4 regions of the Streptomyces sp. NPDC059002 genome follow, and region 1 is predicted to be linked to each of the others. Evidence: riboswitches for the same ligand, from Rfam matches in the RefSeq annotation. Region 1 holds a riboswitch; each other region holds the start of a gene.
What was found. Region 1 has a riboswitch for cyclic di-AMP ahead of ACFWZ2_RS33695 (M23 family metallopeptidase). Riboswitches for the same ligand answer to the same signal wherever they lie in the genome.
Positions count from the first base shown of each region.

Region 2: another riboswitch for cyclic di-AMP. It lies ahead of ACFWZ2_RS31120 (M23 family metallopeptidase); the one in region 1 lies ahead of ACFWZ2_RS33695 (M23 family metallopeptidase).
Region 3: another riboswitch for cyclic di-AMP. It lies ahead of ACFWZ2_RS29840 (transglycosylase family protein); the one in region 1 lies ahead of ACFWZ2_RS33695 (M23 family metallopeptidase).
Region 4: another riboswitch for cyclic di-AMP. It lies ahead of ACFWZ2_RS10560 (NlpC/P60 family protein); the one in region 1 lies ahead of ACFWZ2_RS33695 (M23 family metallopeptidase).

Region 1 is NZ_JBHYJI010000053.1:55,990-60,682, forward strand. Features, by position in the region: gene ACFWZ2_RS33685 (M16 family metallopeptidase) at 1-798, shown strand, start outside; gene ACFWZ2_RS33690 (M16 family metallopeptidase) at 795-2,180, shown strand; cyclic di-AMP (ydaO/yuaA leader) riboswitch at 2,377-2,539, shown strand; gene ACFWZ2_RS33695 (M23 family metallopeptidase) at 2,552-3,352, shown strand; gene ACFWZ2_RS33700 (GntR family transcriptional regulator) at 3,561-4,247, shown strand; gene ACFWZ2_RS33705 (HPr family phosphocarrier protein) at 4,412-4,693, opposite strand.
Region 2 is NZ_JBHYJI010000045.1:20,630-25,322, forward strand. Features, by position in the region: gene ACFWZ2_RS31115 (aldo/keto reductase) at 1-681, opposite strand, end outside; gene ACFWZ2_RS31120 (M23 family metallopeptidase) at 821-1,906, opposite strand; cyclic di-AMP (ydaO/yuaA leader) riboswitch at 1,918-2,065, opposite strand; gene ACFWZ2_RS31125 (PP2C family protein-serine/threonine phosphatase) at 2,287-3,465, opposite strand; gene ACFWZ2_RS31130 (MFS transporter) at 3,597-4,693, opposite strand, start outside.
Region 3 is NZ_JBHYJI010000041.1:39,581-44,273, reverse strand. Features, by position in the region: gene eno (phosphopyruvate hydratase) at 1-952, opposite strand, end outside; gene ACFWZ2_RS29840 (transglycosylase family protein) at 1,283-1,990, opposite strand; cyclic di-AMP (ydaO/yuaA leader) riboswitch at 1,995-2,143, opposite strand; gene ACFWZ2_RS29835 (transglycosylase family protein) at 2,338-3,369, opposite strand; gene ACFWZ2_RS29830 (cytochrome P450) at 3,506-4,693, opposite strand, start outside.
Region 4 is NZ_JBHYJI010000008.1:168,076-172,768, forward strand. Features, by position in the region: gene pcrA (DNA helicase PcrA) at 1-1,695, opposite strand, end outside; cyclic di-AMP (ydaO/yuaA leader) riboswitch at 1,950-2,106, shown strand; gene ACFWZ2_RS10560 (NlpC/P60 family protein) at 2,114-3,304, shown strand; gene ACFWZ2_RS10565 (hypothetical protein) at 3,393-3,746, opposite strand; gene ACFWZ2_RS10570 (NlpC/P60 family protein) at 4,091-4,693, shown strand, end outside.

The DNA.
Region 1 (4,693 bases):
GACGCGGCCACCCTGGAAGACGCGCGCAACTTCTTCCGTACGTACTACGCGCCGAACAACGCCGTCCTCTCCGTGGTCGGCGACATCGACCCGGAAGAGACGCTCGCCTGGGTCGAGAAGTACTTCGGGTCGATTCCCTCGCACGACGGCAAGCAGCCGCCGCGCGACGGCTCCCTGCCCGAGCGCATCGGCAAGGAGCTGCGCGAGGTCGTCGAGGAAGAGGTCCCGGCCCGCGCCCTGATGGCCGCCTACCGGCTGCCGGAGGACGGCACGCGCGCGTGCGACGCGGCGGACCTGGCGCTCACCGTGCTCGGCAGCGGCGAGTCCTCCCGGCTCTACAACCGCCTGGTGCGCCGTGACCGTACGGCGGTCGCGGCCGGCTTCGGCCTGCTGCGGCTCGCCGGTGCGCCCTCGCTCGGCTGGCTCGACGTGAAGACCTCGGGCGACGTGGAGGTCCCGGAGATCGAGGCCGCCGTCGACGAGGAGCTGGCCCGCTTCGCCGCGGAGGGCCCCACTCCGGAGGAGATGGAGCGCGCCCAGGCGCAGTTGGAGCGCGAGTGGCTCGACCGGCTCGGCACGGTCGCGGGCCGCGCCGACGAACTGTGCAGGTACGCCGTCCTGTTCGGCGACCCGCAGCTCGCCCTGACGGCCGTCCAGCGCGTCCTCGACGTCACCGCCGAGGAGGTCCAGGAGGTCGCCAAGGCCCGCCTGCGCCCCGACAACCGCGCGGTGCTCGTGTACGAGCCGGTGGCCCCCGAAGCCGGTGCAGACGAAGACGACGAGGAGGCGGCGAAGTGACCGAGGCCGCAACGATGCAGTTCCACGCGCAGCCCCAGGCGGGCACCGCGAAGCCCTGGGCGTTCCCCGCCCCCGAGCGCGGCACCCTCGCCAACGGCCTCACGGTCCTGCGCTGCCACCGCCCCGGCCAGCAGGTCGTCGCCGTAGAGATCCACCTCGAAGCGCCGCTCGACGCCGAGCCCGAGGGCCTCGACGGTGTGGCGACGATCATGGCGAGGGCCTTCAACGAGGGCACCGACAAGCACTCCGCCGAGGAGTTCGCCGCCGAGCTGGACCGCTGCGGCGCGACGCTCGACGCGCACGCCGACCACCCGGGCGTACGCGTGTCGCTCGAAGTCCCGGTATCGCGCCTCCCGAAGGCGCTCGGCCTGCTCGCCGACGCGCTGCGGGCCCCCGCGTTCGCGGACAGCGAGATCGAGCGCCTGGTGGCCAACCGCCTGGACGAGATCCCGCACGAGGCCGCCAACCCGTCGCGCCGCGCCGCCAAGGAGCTGTCCCGGCAGCTCTTCCCCGCGGCCTCGCGCATGTCGCGTCCGCGCCAGGGCACCGAGGAGACGGTCTCGGCCATCGACTCGGCGGCCGTAAGGGCCTTCTACGAGAAGCACGTTCGGCCCGCGACGGCGACCCTGGTCGTGGTCGGCGACCTCACGGGCACCGACCTGGACGCCGTCCTCACGGACACCGTCGGCGCCTGGACGGGCGACACGGCCCAGCCGCGCCCGGTGCCCCCGGTGACCGCCGACGACACCGGCCGTGTCGTCATCGTGGACCGCCCCGGAGCTGTCCAGACGCAGCTCCTGATCGGCCGCGTCGGCGCCGACCGGCACGACCGTGTGTGGCCCGCCCAGGTGCTCGGCACGTACTGCCTGGGCGGCACCCTCACCTCGCGCCTGGACCGCGTCCTGCGCGAGGAGAAGGGATACACCTACGGAGTACGGGCGTTCAGCCAGGTCCTGCGCTCCGCACCGGACGGCACGGGCGCGGCCATGCTCGCCATCACCGGCTCGGTCGACACCGCGTCCACGGGGCCCGCGCTCGACGACCTGTGGAAGGTCCTGCGCACCCTCGCCGCGGAGGGCCTCACGGATGCCGAGCGCGACGTGGCCGTGCAGAACCTGGTGGGCGTGGCCCCGCTCAAGTACGAGATGGCGGCCTCCGTGGCGGCCACGCTCGCCGATCAGGTCGAGCAGCACCTGCCGGACGACTTCCAGGCGCAGTTGTACCGGCAGCTGGCCGCCACCGGCACCGTGGAGGCCACCGCGGCCGTCGTGAACGCCTTCCCGGAGGACCGTCTGGTGACGATCCTCGTCGGCGACGCCGCGCAGATCGAGGAGCCCGTCAGGGCGCTCGGCATCGGCGAGGTGACCGTGGTCACGGGCTGAGGGACAGTCAGGACATATGGGGACCCTGGCAGCCGAAGTGGCCGCCAGGGTCCCCATATGTCCGAATTCGCATGGAGGTTGCCTGTCTGCCCTGTGGCGTGCGCTACAAAAAGCTAGTTCTGTTTGTCGATTGAAAGACGCCCCGTTTAGCGTCGGTCCGTCTGTTCGTCACGCACCACGTCGCATCCGCGGCACCGGACAGTCATCGCCGAGTCCCCGTACGGCGCGAGCCAGGGGAGCCGGGGACCCACATGTCCCCTGGGGTGAATCGGGCACCTTGCCGTGCGGCGAGGGACCCGTAGGAGACCTTCCTGCTCCGAACCCGTCAGCTAACCCGGTAGGCGAGAGGGAAGGAAAGGATCAGCCGCTTCATGGCGTTCACCCGTGCCACCGGGAAGCACCGTCGTCCGAGCCGCCTCACGCGGACCACCGCGAACGTCGCGGGTGTCGCAGCGCTCACCACCACCGGTGTCATCGGAGGCCTGGCCGCTCCGGCGCTCGCCGCCGACGACGCGGCCGTCGAGAGCACCGGCCTCACCCAGGCGATATCCGTGGGCGACTCCCTTGCCGAGAGCGTCGACGCGCAGGCCACCGCGCAGAAGCAGGCCGCCGACGACGCCGCCGCCGCGAAGAAGGCCGAAGAGGCCGCCAAGAAGAAGGCCGCCGAGGAGAAGCGCAAGGCCGAGGCCGAGGCCAAGGCGAAGGCCAAGAAGGAGCGCGAGGCCAAGGAGCGCGCCGCCCGCGAGGCCGAGCGCAAGCGCCTGAACACCTACGTCTCCCCGATCACCGGCTCGTACGTCTCCACGGGCTACCAGACCGGCGGCGCCATGTGGTCCTCCGGCAGCCACACCGGTATCGACTTCCACGCCGCGTCCGGCACCACGGTCCACGCCGTCGGCTCCGGCACCGTCGTCGAGGCCGGCTGGGGCGGTGCCTACGGCAACAACGTGGTCATCAAGATGAACGACGGCACGTACACCCAGTACGGCCACATGTCCTCCCTCAGCGTCACCGTCGGCCAGACGGTCACCCCGGGCCAGCAGATCGGCCTCTCGGGCTCCACGGGCAACTCCAGCGGCCCCCACCTCCACTTCGAGGCCCGCACCGGCGCGGACTACGGCTCGGACATGGATCCCGTCGCGTACCTGCGCGCGCACGGCGTCAACGTCTGACCCACGCCCCTCAGTAGCACCCCGAAAGCCCCGGCTCCCCGCGAGCCGGGGCTTTCGCCGTTTCCGACGCATGCCACCGGCGCCGCCCTTGGCCAAAAGATATCCATTGATTTCGGCCCGCCGTCGGAAATTCCGGCGCCCTGCAATAGAGTCGGTGAACGAGCGTCGGTCGACCGCGTTTCGCGGGGATTAAGGCGGAGGTTGGGTCATGCGCATTCCCGCGCACTCGGTATGCACGGCCATCCGGGACGACATCGTCTCCGGAGTCCACGAGCGGGGCGGCAGGCTCACCGAGGAACTCCTGGCCCGGCGCTACGGAGTCTCCCGCGTTCCCGTGCGCGAGGCCCTGCGCACCCTGGAGGCCGAGGGATTCGTGGTGACCCGCAGGCACGCGGGCGCGTGCGTCGCGGAACCCGGCGAGCAGGAGGCCGCCGACCTCCTGGAGATCCGGTCGCTGCTGGAGCCGCTCGCGGCGGCGCGCGCCGCGCAGCGCCGCACCGAGGCGCATCTGAAGGTCCTGCGCGGCCTGGTCAGGCTCGGCCAGGAGCGTTCGAGGCGGGGCCAGGGGGAGGACCTGCGGTCCCTCGCGGGCTGGTTCGACGAGACGCTCGCGCAGGCGTCCGGCAGCCCGGGGCTCATCACGCTGCTGACCCAGCTCCGGCGCAAGATCGCCTGGATGTACGTCGTCGAGGCCCCGGCCGCCGCCCCGGACTCCTGGTCGGAGCAGGCGGCGATCGTCGACGCGGTCGCCCGTGGGGACGCGGAGCGCGCCAGGTCGCTGACCGCGGCGCACACGGAACGGGCGAAGGGGGCGCATCGATTGCGTCATTCACCGAGGGAAGCCCGCGTGAGGGATTTGCAACATGCCGTAAACACGGCGGGGCTCCCGAATTAACACCGGAGCCGTATACAAAGAGGGGTTATTTCATCCGGGGTGCCGGACCTCTTTTTCGTGTGCCCTTTTTCATGTGTCGCTTTATTCTCGGGCGCATGCGCATACGTCGATGGGGTCACCCGGAATTCCGGGTGACCCCATCGACGTATTGCAAGGAACGTGTCCTAGACCGTCTCCGGAAGCTCCTCGAGGCCCTCCGCGACGAGCTTCGCCAGACGGTCGAGGGCGGCGTCCGCGCCCTCGGCGTCGGAGGCGAGCACGATCTCCTCGCCGCCCTGGGCGCCCAGGCCGAGCACCGCGAGCATCGAGGCGGCGTTGACCGGGTTGCCGTCGGCCTTGGCGATCGTCACGGGGACGCCGGCGGCCGTGGCCGCGCGGACGAAGATGGAGGCGGGTCGGGCGTGAAGGCCCTCGGCCCAGCCGACGTTGACGCGGCGCTCAGCCAT
Region 2 (4,693 bases), on a different contig from region 1:
GGGGGTACCCGGGCGGTACTTGCCGGTGAGGAAGCCGGCCGCGAGCCCGAAGTACGGGACGGCCGCGATGCCGGAGCGCGACGCGACCTGCTGGAGGGAGCCTTCGTAGGTGTCGCGGGAGACGAGGTTGTAGTGCGGCTGCAGCGCGACGTAGCGCGCGAGGCCCTCGCGGTCGGAGAAGTCGAGGGCCTCCTGGAGCCGCTCGGGGGAGATGTTGGAGGCGGCGATGGCACGCACCTTGCCCGCCCGCACCAGCTCGTCGAGGGCGCCGATGAACTCTTCCACGGGGACCGAGGGGTCGTCGTAGTGCGTGTAGTAGAGGTCGATGTAGTCGGTGCCGAGGCGCTGGAGGGACGCGTCGGCCGCGCCCTTGATGGTGGCGGCGGACAGGCCCTTGTACTCGGGGAGGGCGCCGACCTTGGTGGCGATGACGAGGTCGGAGCGGTTGCCGCGCTCGGCGATCCACTCGCCGATGAGGGTCTCGGACTCGCCGCCCTTGTTGCCGTCCACAAAGAACGTGTAGGCGTCCGCGGTGTCGATGAAGTTGCCGCCCGCGGCGGCGTAGGCGTCCAGGACGTCGAAGGACGCGGCCCGGTCCGCGGTCCAGCCGAAGACGTTGCCGCCCAGGGAGAGCGGGAAGACCTCGAGGTCGGATGAGCCAAGTGTGCGAAGAGAAGTCATGTGGTGCTCAACGCGCCTGCCGGAAACGGAATTCCGTGTAGGGAGCACCGGACCGGCAGCCCTGACGTCGGGGGGTTGTCGCCAGGACCGCCGGGGTTCAGGAGCTCAACGGGCTCAGGGGTTCAGGAGCTCAACGGGCTCAGGGATTCAGGCCCTTGCTCTGCAGCCAGCCCAGCGGGTCGATCCCGGTGCCGTCGGGCGTGTGGACCTCCATGTGGAGGTGCGGTCCCGTGACGTTGCCGGTCGCGCCGACGCGTCCGATGACGTCGCCGGTGGTGACCTTCTGGCCCGCGCTGACATTGAGCGAGGACTGGTGGCAGTACCAGATCTCCGTGCCGTCCTCGAGCTCCAGGACGGTGCGGTAGCCGTACGCGCCCGCCCAGCCGGCCTCCTTGACGGTGCCGGTGTGCACGGCCTTGAGCGGCGTGCCCGTCGGGGCGGCGAAGTCGAGGCCGGTGTGGTGCCCGGAGGACCACATGGCGCCCGCGTCGCCGAAGTGCGAGGTCAGGGTGTACGAGGAGGTGGGGATGGCGTAGCTCTTGGCGAGCTTCGCGAGGCGCTCGGCCTCGGCCTTGGCCTTCCTGGCCGCTTCTTCCTTCTTCTTCTTGGCGGCGGCCTTGGCCTCCGCCTCCTTCTCCGCGGCCTTCTGCTGGGCGGCGGCCTCTTCGGCGGCCTTCTTGCCCGCGGCCTCCTCGGCCGCGGTGCGTACCGCCTCGTCGGCCTGGTGCTGCTGGTTCTCGGCCTGCTGCATGATGCGGCTGCGCAGGGCCTCGCCCGCGTCGGTGGTGCCCTGCTCGGCGTCGGCGGTGGTGACACCGGCGGCGGTGAGCGGCGCGGCGGCGGTGCGGATGTCCGTGTCGGCGGAGTCCGCGGAGTCGTCGGACATCAAGGAGCCCACGCCCGGCAGGGACTTGGCCTCCGGCAGCGAGTCGGCGACGGCGCCGACGCCCGGCAGGTCGGGCATGGATATGGAGACCGGCGGCTTGCCGCCCTGCGCGGTGGCGATGCCGCCCGCGCCGACGGCGGCTATGACGCCGACGCCGAGGACGGTGGAGCTGCGGGCGAGTCCGCCGCCGCTCTTCTTGTGCACACGGTGCCTGCCGCGGACGGGACGGATGGACTCCTCGGTGGGGTTCCACTCCTCCCAGGTCTCCTGGTCGTAGCCACCGAAGTCGTCGTCATTCGGTATGTACGGAGCTTGGGGGGCAGGCCGGTTGGACGCCACTGGGGCGCACTCCTTTCCTTCCTTCTCGCCTACCGGGTTAGCTGACGGGTTCGGAGCAGGAAGGTCTCCTACGGACATCTGGCACGGATGCGCAGAGGCCCGATTCACCCCAAGTTGGTGGTTCCCCGGCTCCCTTGCGGGATTAGGCGCGTGCGCACGGAGCCGCCTCTAGTGACGGCTGGGACGACCGCGCTGCGTTATCGAACGTTAATAGACGGCGGGGGTGGAATCCAAGCCGTTCCGACTGATCGTTAACGCTCTTGGCCCGTACTTAACGGGACACGCGGGTTCGGAACGGGGCGAGTTGACCCCGGATTCATGCACACCGGAGCTTCACATTCCCTTGACAGGACGTCAGTTTCTATGCGGAGGGGTGTTCCTCACTCACCGTCGGTGACATCCCGCTCCCGCACGACGGGCCGCCGCACCGCGAGCAGCGCCATGTCGTCCGTCGCCCCGCCCCCCGTATGCCGCCGCACCTCCTGCACGAGCGTGGCGAGCAGCGCGTGCGGACCGTCCTTGCCCGGGAAGATCCGGCCGCCGAGCCGGTCCGCGGGATCGTAGAAGACCCCCGCCACATCGCGCGCCTCCGACAGGCCGTCCGTGTAGAAGAGCAGCGTCGCCCCTGGCGGGAACTCCGTCTCGTCCGCCCGGTCCGGCCAGGCCCCCAGATCGCCCATGCCGAGCGGCAGCGCGGGCTCGCTCGCGGAGAGCACCCACAGGCGGCCGTCCCCGCGCAGCAGCAGCGGCGCCGGGTGCCCGCGGTTGATGAGCCGTACGGCGCCCTCGCCGTACGGGATCTCCGCGAGGACGGCGGTGGTGAACCCCTCGAACGCGTCGAGCCCGTCGCGCCGGGTGCCCTCGCGGGCGAGCGCCCGCTCCAGGCGCTGCGCCACCGCCTCCAGCGTGGCCTCCTGCTCGGCGGCCTCCCGGAAGGACCCGATGACCACGGCGACGGCGGCCACCGCGCCCATGCCCTTGCCGCGTACGTCGCCGACGATGAGCCGTACGCCGTGCGGGGTGTCCTGCACCGCGTACAGATCCCCGCCGATGAACGCGTCGGCCTGCGCGGCCTCGTACCGCGCCGCGATGTCGAGCCCGCCGATGCGCGGATCGGGTTCGGGCAGGACGGCGCGCTGGGTGGCCTCGGCGATGGAGCGCGCGGTGGCGAGCCGGGCGTTGCCGCGGCGCACGACGCGGTTGATGACGATCGCGAGGGCGGCGACCGTCATGACGGTGATCAGCTCGGTGATGGCCTCGACATGGCTGTCGAACGCGTTGCCGTAGTGCAGGACGAGGACGGCGACCGAGGCGGCGGCGCCGGTCAGGACGGTGTTGAGCAGCGAGTAGAAGGGGGCCGCGATCAGCGGGGCGGCGGTGAACAGGGGGGCCGCGGTGAACTCGGGCGGCGTCGACGCGTCGTACACCACCCCGGCGATCAGGAGCAGGAAGGGCAGCGCCCTGACGAAGGCCCATTCGTGCGCGGTGGTGCCGTTGTCGTCGACCCGTTCGCCCCGTTTCCCCCCACGGCCGTCCTCGCGTCCTCCTCGCTGCCCCACCGCTCGCTCTCCTGCCGACTCCGCGCCCAACACCGCGCTGCGCTGCACTCAGGCTTCCCGCAGCGCGGTGCGGGTGCGACCTGGTGTGGGCCGACCGGGTTAACCCGGGGCCCGCACCCGGCCGCGGCGGATCAGCTCACGGTCGCGGCCGGCACCGGTGCGAGCCGCCCCGATCTGGCAAGTCCGCGCAGCGCCGCGGCGCAGCACACGCCGACCGCCGCGAGGACCGCCCAGGGCAGCGCGGGCAGCTCGCGGGTGGCGTCGAGCAGGGCGCCCATGCCGAGGTTCCCCGCGGTGATGCCGATGCCGCAGACGGTGTTGTAGAGGCCGTAGTGCGTGGCCACCCAGCGGTCCCCCGCGAGCGAGACGACGGTGTCCATCTCGAAGGGGTAGAGCACCGCGGTCGCCGCGGCGAGCGCCGCCGCGCACAGCAGCAGACCGGCGACCCCGACGTACCCGGAGCCGCCGAGCGCGGGCGGCAGGAACGCCGCGCCCATCAGCCCGAGCCCGGCGACCAGGCACTGCTCACGGCTCCAGGTGCGCCGGCACCAGTCGGTGATGCGCAGCTGCCCGAGGAGCGCGACGAGTCCGGACACCACGAAGAGCGAGCTGGTCGCGACGGTGCCCGCGGTGCCCTCGCCGAGCAGCCGCTCCACGGACAGCGGCAGCGCGAGATAGACCTGGAAGGACAGGACGTACGACCCGGTCATGGCGAGCGAGAAGAGCCAGAACGACCGGTTGCCGAGCACCACGCGCCACTGCCCGCTCTCCTGCGCGGCCGCGCCTCCCCGTCGTGCGGGCAGCCGGAGCACCTGCACCACCGAGAGTCCCGCGAACAGCACGGCGGCCACCGCGCAGGTGAGCCGGAAGTCGAAGCCGGTCAGGGCGAGTCCGACGAGCGGTCCGAGCAGGATGCCCGTCTGGTAGAAGACGTTGAACAGCGCGAACGCCTCCACGCGGCGCTCGGGCGGCCCGGCCTCCGCTGCGACGTACGCCCGTACCGCCGGGTTGAACAGCGCCCCCGCGAGCCCCGTCGCCACCGAGGCGGCGATCAGCACGGGAAGGGTGTCGGCGAAGGCGAGCGCGCCGAAGCCGACGGTACGCAGCGCACAGCCCGCGACGATCATCGGCTTGAACCCCAGCCGGTCGGCGAGCGCGCCGCCCACCAGGAACATGCCCTGCTGGGACAGGTTCCTGACCCCGAGCACCAGGCCCACCGCCCAGGCGG
Region 3 (4,693 bases), on a different contig from region 1:
CCGGGTTGGTGACGAACAGGTCGTCGCCGACCAGCTGCACCTTGTCGCCGAGCTTGGCGGTGATGACGTTCCAGCCGGCCCAGTCGTCCTCGAACAGCGGGTCCTCGATGGAGACGAGCGGGTACGCGGCGACGAGCTCCTCGTAGTACTCGGTCATCTCGGCGGCCGAGCGGGACTTGCCCTCGAACTCGTACTTGCCGTCCTTGTAGAACTCGGACGCGGCGACGTCGAGGGCGAGCGCGATCTGCTCGCCGGGGACGTAACCGGCCTGCTTGATGGCCTCGAGGATGAGGTCGAGCGCGGCGCGGTTGGAGTCCAGGTTCGGGGCGAAGCCGCCCTCGTCGCCGAGGCCGGTGGACAGGCCCTTGCTCTTCAGGACGGACTTGAGGGTGTGGTAGACCTCGGTGCCCCAGCGCAGCGCCTCGGAGAAGGACTCCGCGCCGATCGGGGCGATCATGAACTCCTGGATGTCGACGTTGGAGTCGGCGTGCGACCCACCGTTCAGGATGTTCATCATCGGGACGGGCAGCAGGTGCGCGTTCGGGCCGCCGAGGTAGCGGAACAGCGGCAGGTCGCTGGCCTCGGAGGCGGCGTGCGCGACGGCGAGCGAGACGCCGAGGATGGCGTTGGCGCCGAGCGAGCCCTTGTTGTCGGTGGCGTCCAGGTCGAACATGGCCTGGTCGATCAGACGCTGCTCGGTGGCGTCGTAGCCGACGAGCTCCGGGCCGATCTGCTCGATGACGGCGAGGACGGCCTTCTCGACACCCTTGCCCTGGTAACGGTTGGGGTCACCGTCGCGAAGCTCGATGGCCTCGAAGGCACCGGTGGAGGCACCCGACGGGACGGCGGCACGACCGGTGCTGCCGTCGTCGAGGCCGACCTCGACCTCGACCGTGGGGTTGCCTCGGGAGTCCAGGATTTCCCGGGCTACGACGACGTCGATGGACGGCACGAGCATCTCCTTCTGGGATGTGACGCATTTACGCGGGGCCGCTTCGGCCCTGCGTCTCACGAGCCTAACGGGCTCCGGAGCTTCGGCCAGCCGACCGCCCGTCCCGTGGGACGGGCGAGGGCCCAAATACCTGGGAAACGGGACGGAAGCCCGTGTTTCTACTGGCCGGTAGCTCGCTAGGGGCGAACACGGGGCCAAGGCCGCGGGCCTTCCGGCGCCGGACACGGCCCCGCCCCGGTGCGTACGGGGGATACGCGCACCGGGGCGGGGAGCCCGTGGGGACGGGGGAAGCGGCCGTGCGTCCGCCGAGGCACGGCCGCTCGCGGGTCTTTAGCTGAGGTGCAGCTGCTGACCCGGGTAGATGAAGTCGGCGTCGTCGATGATGTCGCCGTTGAGCTTGTAGACCTTCTGCCAGCCGCCCTTGACCTTGTGGTCCTCGGCGATCTTGGACAGGGTGTCGCCCGACTTGACCTTGTACTCGCCGTCGCCCTTCTTGACCGTCTTGCCGGTCGGGGTCTCGACGGTCTTCTTGGTCTCGGCCTGCGGCGTGGGCTGCGGCTTCGGCGCGGCCTGCTGCTGCGGAGCCTGCTGCTGGGTCTGCTGCGGCTGCGGCTTCGGCTGCTGCTGCGGCTTGGCCTGCTCCTGCGAGCCGCCGCCGTTGTACGCGGCGCCCGAGAGGCCGACGCCACAGCTCGGCCAGGCGCCCTTGCCCTGACCGGCGAGGACCTTCTCGGCGATCTCGATCTGCTGGGCCTTGGAGGCCTTGTCGGCGGTCGGCGCGTACTTGGTGCCGCCGTACGCGGCCCAGGTGGAGGCGGAGAACTGCACGCCGCCGTAGTAGCCGTTGCCGGTGTTGATGGACCAGTTGCCGCCGGACTCGCACTGGGCGACGGCGTCCCACTCCTGGCCGGTGGCGGCGTTGGCCGAGCCGGCCGCCATCAGCGGGGCGGCGACGGCCGCGCCGGTCACACCGACGAGCGTGGCGACGCGGGTGGCCTTGGACGGGCGACGGTGCTTGCCCTTGCCGGAAAGCAGCATGAGTTGATCCCCTACACCGACGCCTGCGAGGTGAGCTGTCGGGTTCGGGCCGATGTGGTTGCCCGGCCGCGCTTCCTAGAGCGCGACTTCACCCCTAGCCGTTTCCGGCACTTACCTTGGGTCCCCCGCTCCTGCCTACGGCGCTCTTGAGCGACGACTGTTCCCGTCCGGCCGTTGGCAGGATTCGGCGTACCGACCGGCGGGGCCCGCAGTGGCGAGCGGTCACGACCGTAGACACGCAATCCACCGAATTTCAAAGACGATCAGGTCTTCTGAGACCCATCTCTCACTCGCGCCAAACCGGACATACGACGCGAAGCCCCCACCCGACTCTTCGTCAACTTCCCTTACTTTTCGCCCAAATCGAGGCTCTGACCGGGGAGAATGAGGTCCGGGTCGGCCCCGACGGTCTTCTTGTTCTCGGCATAGAGCGTGGGCCAGCCGCCGTCGACGTCGAGGTCGTCCGCGATCGCCGAGAGGTTGTCTCCGGAGCGCACCGTGTACGTCCCGTCGGCGACCTTGTCCGTCCGTCCTTCGCCACGCGAGGCGTGCCGCCCCGGACGGTCCTTGCCGTCGTCTCCCGAGGGCTGCTCGTCGGCGCGGTCGCCGCGGTGGCGGCCGGGCGCGGAGTCGCCGGAGGGGGCGGTGGAGTCCTCGGGCGCGGGCGAAGTGGCGTCCTTCTCTCCGGACTTGCCGGGGGCGTCCTTGCCGTCCTTGTCGCCCTTGCCGTCCGCCGCGCCTTCGCCGTCCTTGTTGCCCTTGTCGTTCTTGTCACCCTTGCCGGGCTCGTCGTGATTCTTGTCGCGGGCATCCCCGGAGTCGTCCGACGCCTCACCCGAGTCCGCCGGCCCGCTCGCGTCGTCGGACGGCTCCGCGGAGTCCGAGGGCTTCTCAGCAGGCTTCTCGGAGGGCTTCTCGGTGGGCTTGTCCGTCTCGCCGGAGCCGGTCGGGTCCGACGGCTCGGGCGTCATCGGGGCACCCGGGTCCACGTCGGCCGCGGCACCGCCGTCGGTGAGTCCGGCGATCGGGGCGCAGCTCGGCCACGCGGCCGTGCCCTGGTCGTAGAGGACGCTCTCGGCGACGGCGATCTGCTGCGACTTGGACGCCTGGTCGGCGCTCGGCGCGTAGTCGAGGCCGCCGTAGTTCTCCCACATCTCCTGCGAGAACTGGAGTCCTCCGTAATACCCGTTGCCGGGGTTGGCGCTCCACGCGCCGCCGCTCTCGCACTCGGCGAGCTTGTCCCACGTCGCGGTGTCGGCGGCGCTCGCGCTGGTCGCGCCGAGCAGCGGGATGGCGATGGCTGATCCGGTGACTCCTGCCGCGACGATGAGGGCCGGGGCTTGGCGGGGGCGTCGGTGACGACCATTGCCGGAGAGCATGCGGTTGCCTTTCAGGAGACTATTGCGGCAACTCGGGCACCAGGTGTCCGAGTCGACGTGAACGTAGTCGCACTCGAACGCCTGTCACAAGTCGATGCAGCGGAGATCACGTGAAAGTCACAGTCTTGACGGACCGTCAGTTCGGTGCCGTTCTCTGTGCGGATGTGAACTCCACGGGCAACGTCCGCAGTCCCCGCATGATCAGCCCGCCACGCCACCGCAAATCGGCAGGATCCGCCGCGAGTTGCAGGTCCGGAAGGCGCCGCAGCAGTGTCGCGAGGGCGGTCTGGCCCTCCAGGCGGGCGAGCGGGGCGCCCAGGCAGTAGTGGATTCCGTGGCCGTACCCGAGGTGCTGGTTGTCACGCCGGGACAGGTCGAGGGTGTCGGGATCCGCGAAGCGGGCGGGGTCGCGGTCGGCGGCGGCGAGCACCACGAGGACGGGATCGCCCGCGCCGATGTGCTGCCCGCCGATGGTCAGCGCCTCGGTGGCGAACCGCCAGGTGGCCAGCTCCACGGGCCCGTCGAAGCGGAGCAGCTCCTCGACACCGGTCTCGAGGAGGCCGGTGTCCCCCTCCGCCAGGGCACGCTGCAGCCGCTCGCGCTGCTCGGGGTGGGTGAGCAGGGCGTACATGCCGTTGCCGATGAGATTGACGGTGGTCTCGAACCCGGCGAAGAGCAGGATGAACGCCATCGCCGCGGCCTCGTTCTCCGTGAGGTGCTCGCCGTGGTCGGAGGCGCGGATGAGGCCGGAGATGAGGTCGTCGCCCGGGTCCAGGCGCTTGCGGTGGATCAGCTCGGCGAGATAGCCGCGCATCTTCTTCACGGACCGCGCGACACCGCCCCGCGGGCCTCCCCCGTGCCGGATCATCATGCCCGCCCAGTCGCGGAAGTCGTCCTGGTCCTCGCGCGGGACGCCGAGCAGGTCGCAGATGGCGTAGATGGGGAGCGGGAAGGCGAACTCGTGGATGAGGTCGGCGGTGCCTTCCTCGGCGAACCGGTCGATGAGCTGATCCGTCAACTCCTGCACGCGCGGCGCGAATTCGGCGACGCGGCGCGGGGTGAACGCCTTCGAGACGAGACGCCGGAGGCGGGTGTGGTCCGGCGGGTCGATGTTGAGCAGATGCGTCATGAGGTTGGCGCTGCGCTCACCCGGAATACCGGTCTTGCTCTTCACGTGCGCGGGCTCGTCGTGGTGGGCGGGGTTCTTGCTGAGCCGCTGATCGGCGAGGGCCTGCCGAGCATCCGCGTACCGGGTGACGAGCCAGGCCTCGACCCCACTGGGCAGCCGCTGCTTGCTGACGGCCTCGTTCTCCCGCAACCAGGC
Region 4 (4,693 bases), on a different contig from region 1:
CTCGGCGAGATAGCCGGTCCGTTCGAGCACGGCCTCCAGGACGACGGCCGGTCCCGCGCCCGATTCGACGATGGTCCGCAGCTCTTCCATCAGCGTGTTGAAACGCTTGACGGCGTTCGCCGAGCGGGCCGCCATTCCGTACGCCTCGTCAACACGGCGCAGCGCCTGCGGGAAGGAGATCTTCTCGCGCTGCGACAGTGCGTCGATCATCGCCTCCGCGCGGTCGCCGATGCCCCTCTTGGGGACGTTGAGAATGCGCCGCAGCGGCACCGCGTCCTCGGGGTTGGCGAGCACGCGCAGATACGCGAGGACGTCGCGGACTTCCTTGCGCTCGTAGAAGCGGACGCCGCCGACGACCTTGTAGGGCAGGCCGACGCGGATGAAGATCTCTTCGAAGACACGGGACTGGGCGTTCGTGCGGTAGAAGATCGCGACGTCGCCGGACTTCGCGTCGCCCGCGTCCGTGAGGCGGTCGATCTCGTCGGCGACGAACTGCGCCTCGTCGTGCTCGGTGTCCGCGACGTATCCCGTGATGCGGGCGCCCGCGCCCTGGTTGGTCCACAGGTTCTTCGGGCGGCGGCTTTCGTTCCGCTCGATGACCGCGTTCGCGGCGGTCAGGATCGTCTGCGTGGAGCGGTAGTTCTGCTCCAGGAGGATCGTCGTCGCGTCCGTGTAGTCCTCCTCGAACTGGAGGATGTTGCGGATGGTGGCGCCGCGGAAGGCGTAGATGGACTGGTCCGCGTCACCCACCACGCACAGCTCGCCGGGGTCGTCGTCCTCGCCTCCGGAGGGGCCGACCAGCTCGCGCACCAGGGCGTACTGGGCGTGGTTCGTGTCCTGGTACTCATCGACCATCACGTGCCGGAAGCGGCGCCTGTAGTGCTCGGCGACGTCCGGGAAGGCGCGCAGGAGGTGGACCGTCGTCATGATCAGGTCGTCGAAGTCCAGTGCGTTCGCCTCGCGGAGGCGCGACTGGTACATCGCGTAGGCCTGGGCGAGGGTCTTCTCGAAGCCGTCGGCGGCCTGGCTCGCGAAGTCCTCCTCGTCGATCAGCTCGTTCTTCAGGTTCGAGATCTTGGCGCTGAAGGACTTCGGCGGGAACTTCTTCGGGTCGAGGTCCAGGTCGCGGCAGACCAGGGCCATCAGACGCTTGGAGTCGGCGGCGTCGTAGATCGAGAAGGAGGACGTGAAGCCCAGCTTCTTGTACTCGCGGCGCAGGATGCGGACGCAGGCGCTGTGGAACGTCGACACCCACATCGCGTTCGCCCGCGGTCCGACGAGCTGCTCGACGCGCTCCTTCATCTCGCCCGCGGCCTTGTTCGTGAAGGTGATCGCGAGGATCTGGCCCGGGTGCACGCCGCGCTCGGCGAGGAGGTACGCGATGCGGTGGGTCAGCACGCGGGTCTTGCCGGATCCGGCGCCGGCGACGATGAGCAGCGGGGAGCCCGCGTGCACGACGGCCGCGCGCTGGTTCTCGTTCAGACCGTCGAGGAGCGTCGCCGGGTCGATGACCGGGCGCGGGGCACCGTCGCGGTAGTGCGCGTCCCGGGTCATGGGCGCGTCGAACTTCCCGTCGAACAGATCGTCCGGAATGGGCTCCGGAGCACTGTCCTCGGGCGGCGGCGGGGGCTCTTCGTCCGTGGTCCGGGAAGGCTGCAGGTCCGCCAGGAAGCTGTCATCAAAGAGGCTGCTCATCGCCTCCCGAGTCTAGGCGGCCCCACTGACAACCCGCCCCGGGTTCCGGCCACCTTCCTCCGGCGACCGCCCGCCTACTCCGCGCCCATGGACGATCACACTCCGCGTCCGCAAGGCATGCCCGCGTCAAGAGCCTCGTAAAGTCACGAAAATGTATCGGGCATATCGAACATCAACCTTCACACGGACCACACGAGTTGGCTAGCGTGCTCCGCGGGCCGCTCGTACCCCCACCGGCGAATCCCGCCGGGAACGGGTGGCCTCCGCCGAGTCCGACATGTTCGGAGCCGGGGACCCACCAAGACCTTGGGGTGAATCGGTCCCGTACGAAGTACGGGACTGTAGGGCAACCTTCCGGACCACCCGCCCGAACCCGACAGCTAACCCGGTAGGCGGTCTACGGAAGGAGTCGCCTCCCTTGGCGTCGCACCGCAAGCCGCGGACCCGGACAGCCGGAATACGCACGGCCCCCGCCATCGGCATCACCACGGCCGCCCTCACCTCGGTGGCCCTCCTCTCACAGAGCGCGCAGGCAGCCCCCTCCGCGCCGGCGAAGCCCAGCCTCGAAGAGGTCCAGGAGAAGGTCGACGACCTCTACCAGCAGGCGGGCGTGGCCACCCAGAAGTACAACTCGGCCAAGGAGAAGACCGACAAGCAGCGCAAGAAGGTCGACCACCTCCTGGACGACGTGGCCAAGCGCACGGACAAGCTGAACGAGGCACGCCAGGAGCTCGGCTCCTTCGCCGCCGCGCAGTACCGCACCGGCGCCGTCTCCGAGACGGCCACGATGATGCTCGCCAACGACCCGCAGGGCTACTTCGACCAGAACCACCTGTCGGACCGGCTCACCGCGCGCCAGAAGAAGGCGGTCGACGACTACCAGACGCAGCAGGTGTCGGCGACGAAGCAGCGTACGAAGGCGGCGAAGAGCCTCAAGACGCTGAGCGACTCGCGGGACGACCTCAAGACGAGCAAGCAGACCGTCCAGAAGAAGCTGGGCGAGGCCCGCAAGCTGCTCTCCGAGCTGACCGCCGAGGAGAAGGCCCGACTCGCGGAGATCGAGCGGAAGAAGGAGCAGGAGGCCAAGCGCAAGGCCGAGGAGCTGGCCCGCAAGCAGGCCGCCGAGGCGGAGCGCAAGCGCAAGGCGGAAGAGGCGGCCCAGAAGGAGAAGGAGCAGGAGGAGGGCCAGGACTCGGGCTCAGGTTCCGACACCGGCTCCGGGTCGGGCTCCGACTCCGGGAGCACGGACAGCAGCTACGCCACCAAGGCCAAGAAGGTCATCGCCTTCGCCGAGGCCCAGATCGGCAAGCCGTACGTCTGGGGCGCCACGGGACCCGACTCCTACGACTGCTCCGGGCTCACCCAGGACGCGTGGAAGGCCGCGGGCATCTCCCTGCCGCGCACCACGTGGGACCAGGTGAAGGTCGGCACGACGGTGAAGACCGCCGACGCCCAGCCCGGTGACCTGGTCTTCTTCTACGACGACATCAGCCACGTCGGGATCTACATCGGCGACGGCAAGATGATCCACGCCCCGAAGCCGGGTGCGAACGTCCGCGTCGAGTCGATCTACTACATGCCGATCCACAGCGTGGTGCGTCCCGCGTAACCACCCTCTACGCGCGTGTGGCCCGCATCCTGAGGAGGATGCGGGCCACACGCGCGCAGAGGCCGGAAAACTCAGGTCCGCGGGGGACTCAGGTCCACAGCACCGCGATGAAGATGTTCGCCGTGGTCAGCAGGCCGACCGTGCCGAACAGGCCCTTGTCGACCTTCTCCTCGTCCCGCTTCACATAGACCAGCGCGAGGATCACGATCAGCACGGCCATCTTGATGCCGATCTTGAGGTTGTTGACCGTGTTGTCGTCCGCCTGGTTCAGACCCACCAGGGCGACACCGGTGACGAGCATGGTCAGCGCGCCGTGCAGCATCGCGGGGCTGAAGCGGGCGGTGCCCTGGCCCATCTGCTTCATCTGGGTCAGGAAGCCGCCCAGGAGCGAGGCGATGCCGATGATGTGCAGGCCGACGAAGAGATGGATGAGTACGTCCATGTGCCGGAGCCTAACCGGGCCCGTTCCGCCCGCCGCAGCCGGTCCCGTAGCACCGCCACGCAGACAGTCGGGGCACAAACGCCACATCGGTCACATGGCCACATGAAGTGGATGTTCAAGGGTGATCGGCGCGGTCACATTGAGTCACCGATCCGTCCACTCCTTCCAGTTCCGCGCAATCCCTCACCAAGCCGTGACGGTCAGGTTTAGCGTCCTGCACCAGGTGACCGGCTCCCCACCGCCGTCCGGACCAGGGGCGGCAGTCGGACACCACCGCCGAGGAACCGGCGGCGGTCCGCTCCCCCTGTGCGGGCCGCCGCCGGACACGTAAGGAGCCCCTCTTCGTGTCAGCGCACCGCAAGCCCAAGCAGCGCTCGCTCAGCGGCAACACGGCCCGCACGGCCGTCACCCTCGCCCTCGCCGGAGCCGCGTCGGCGACCGCCTTCGACGGCGTGGGAAACGCGGACCCCCGGCTCAGCCCCACCGAGGTGAAGTCCAAGGTCGACTCGCTCTACCGCGAGGCGGAGATCGCCACCGAGAAGTACAACGGCGCGAAGGAGAAGGCCGAGAAGGCCGAGAAGGCCCTCGGAGAGCTGCGCGACGAGGCGGCCCGCAAGACGGAGAAGCTCAACTCCGCGCGCGACGAGGTCGGTTCGTACGCCGCCGCGCAGTACCGCACCGGCGGCATCGACCCGACCGTACAGATGGCCCTCTCCTCCGACCCCGAGCAGTTCCTCGACCGTGCCGCGCTCGCCGACCGGGCCGGAAACCGCCAGGCGGCGACCGTCAACGGCATACGCAAGCAGCTCCAGGAGATCGACCAGCTGCACTCCGAGGCCGACGCCCGCCTCGCCGCCTTCCACAAGCGCCAGGCGGAGCTGAAGAAACACAAGAAGACCGTCACCGGCAAGCTCGACGAGGCCAAGCGGCTCCTGGCCCAGCTCCCC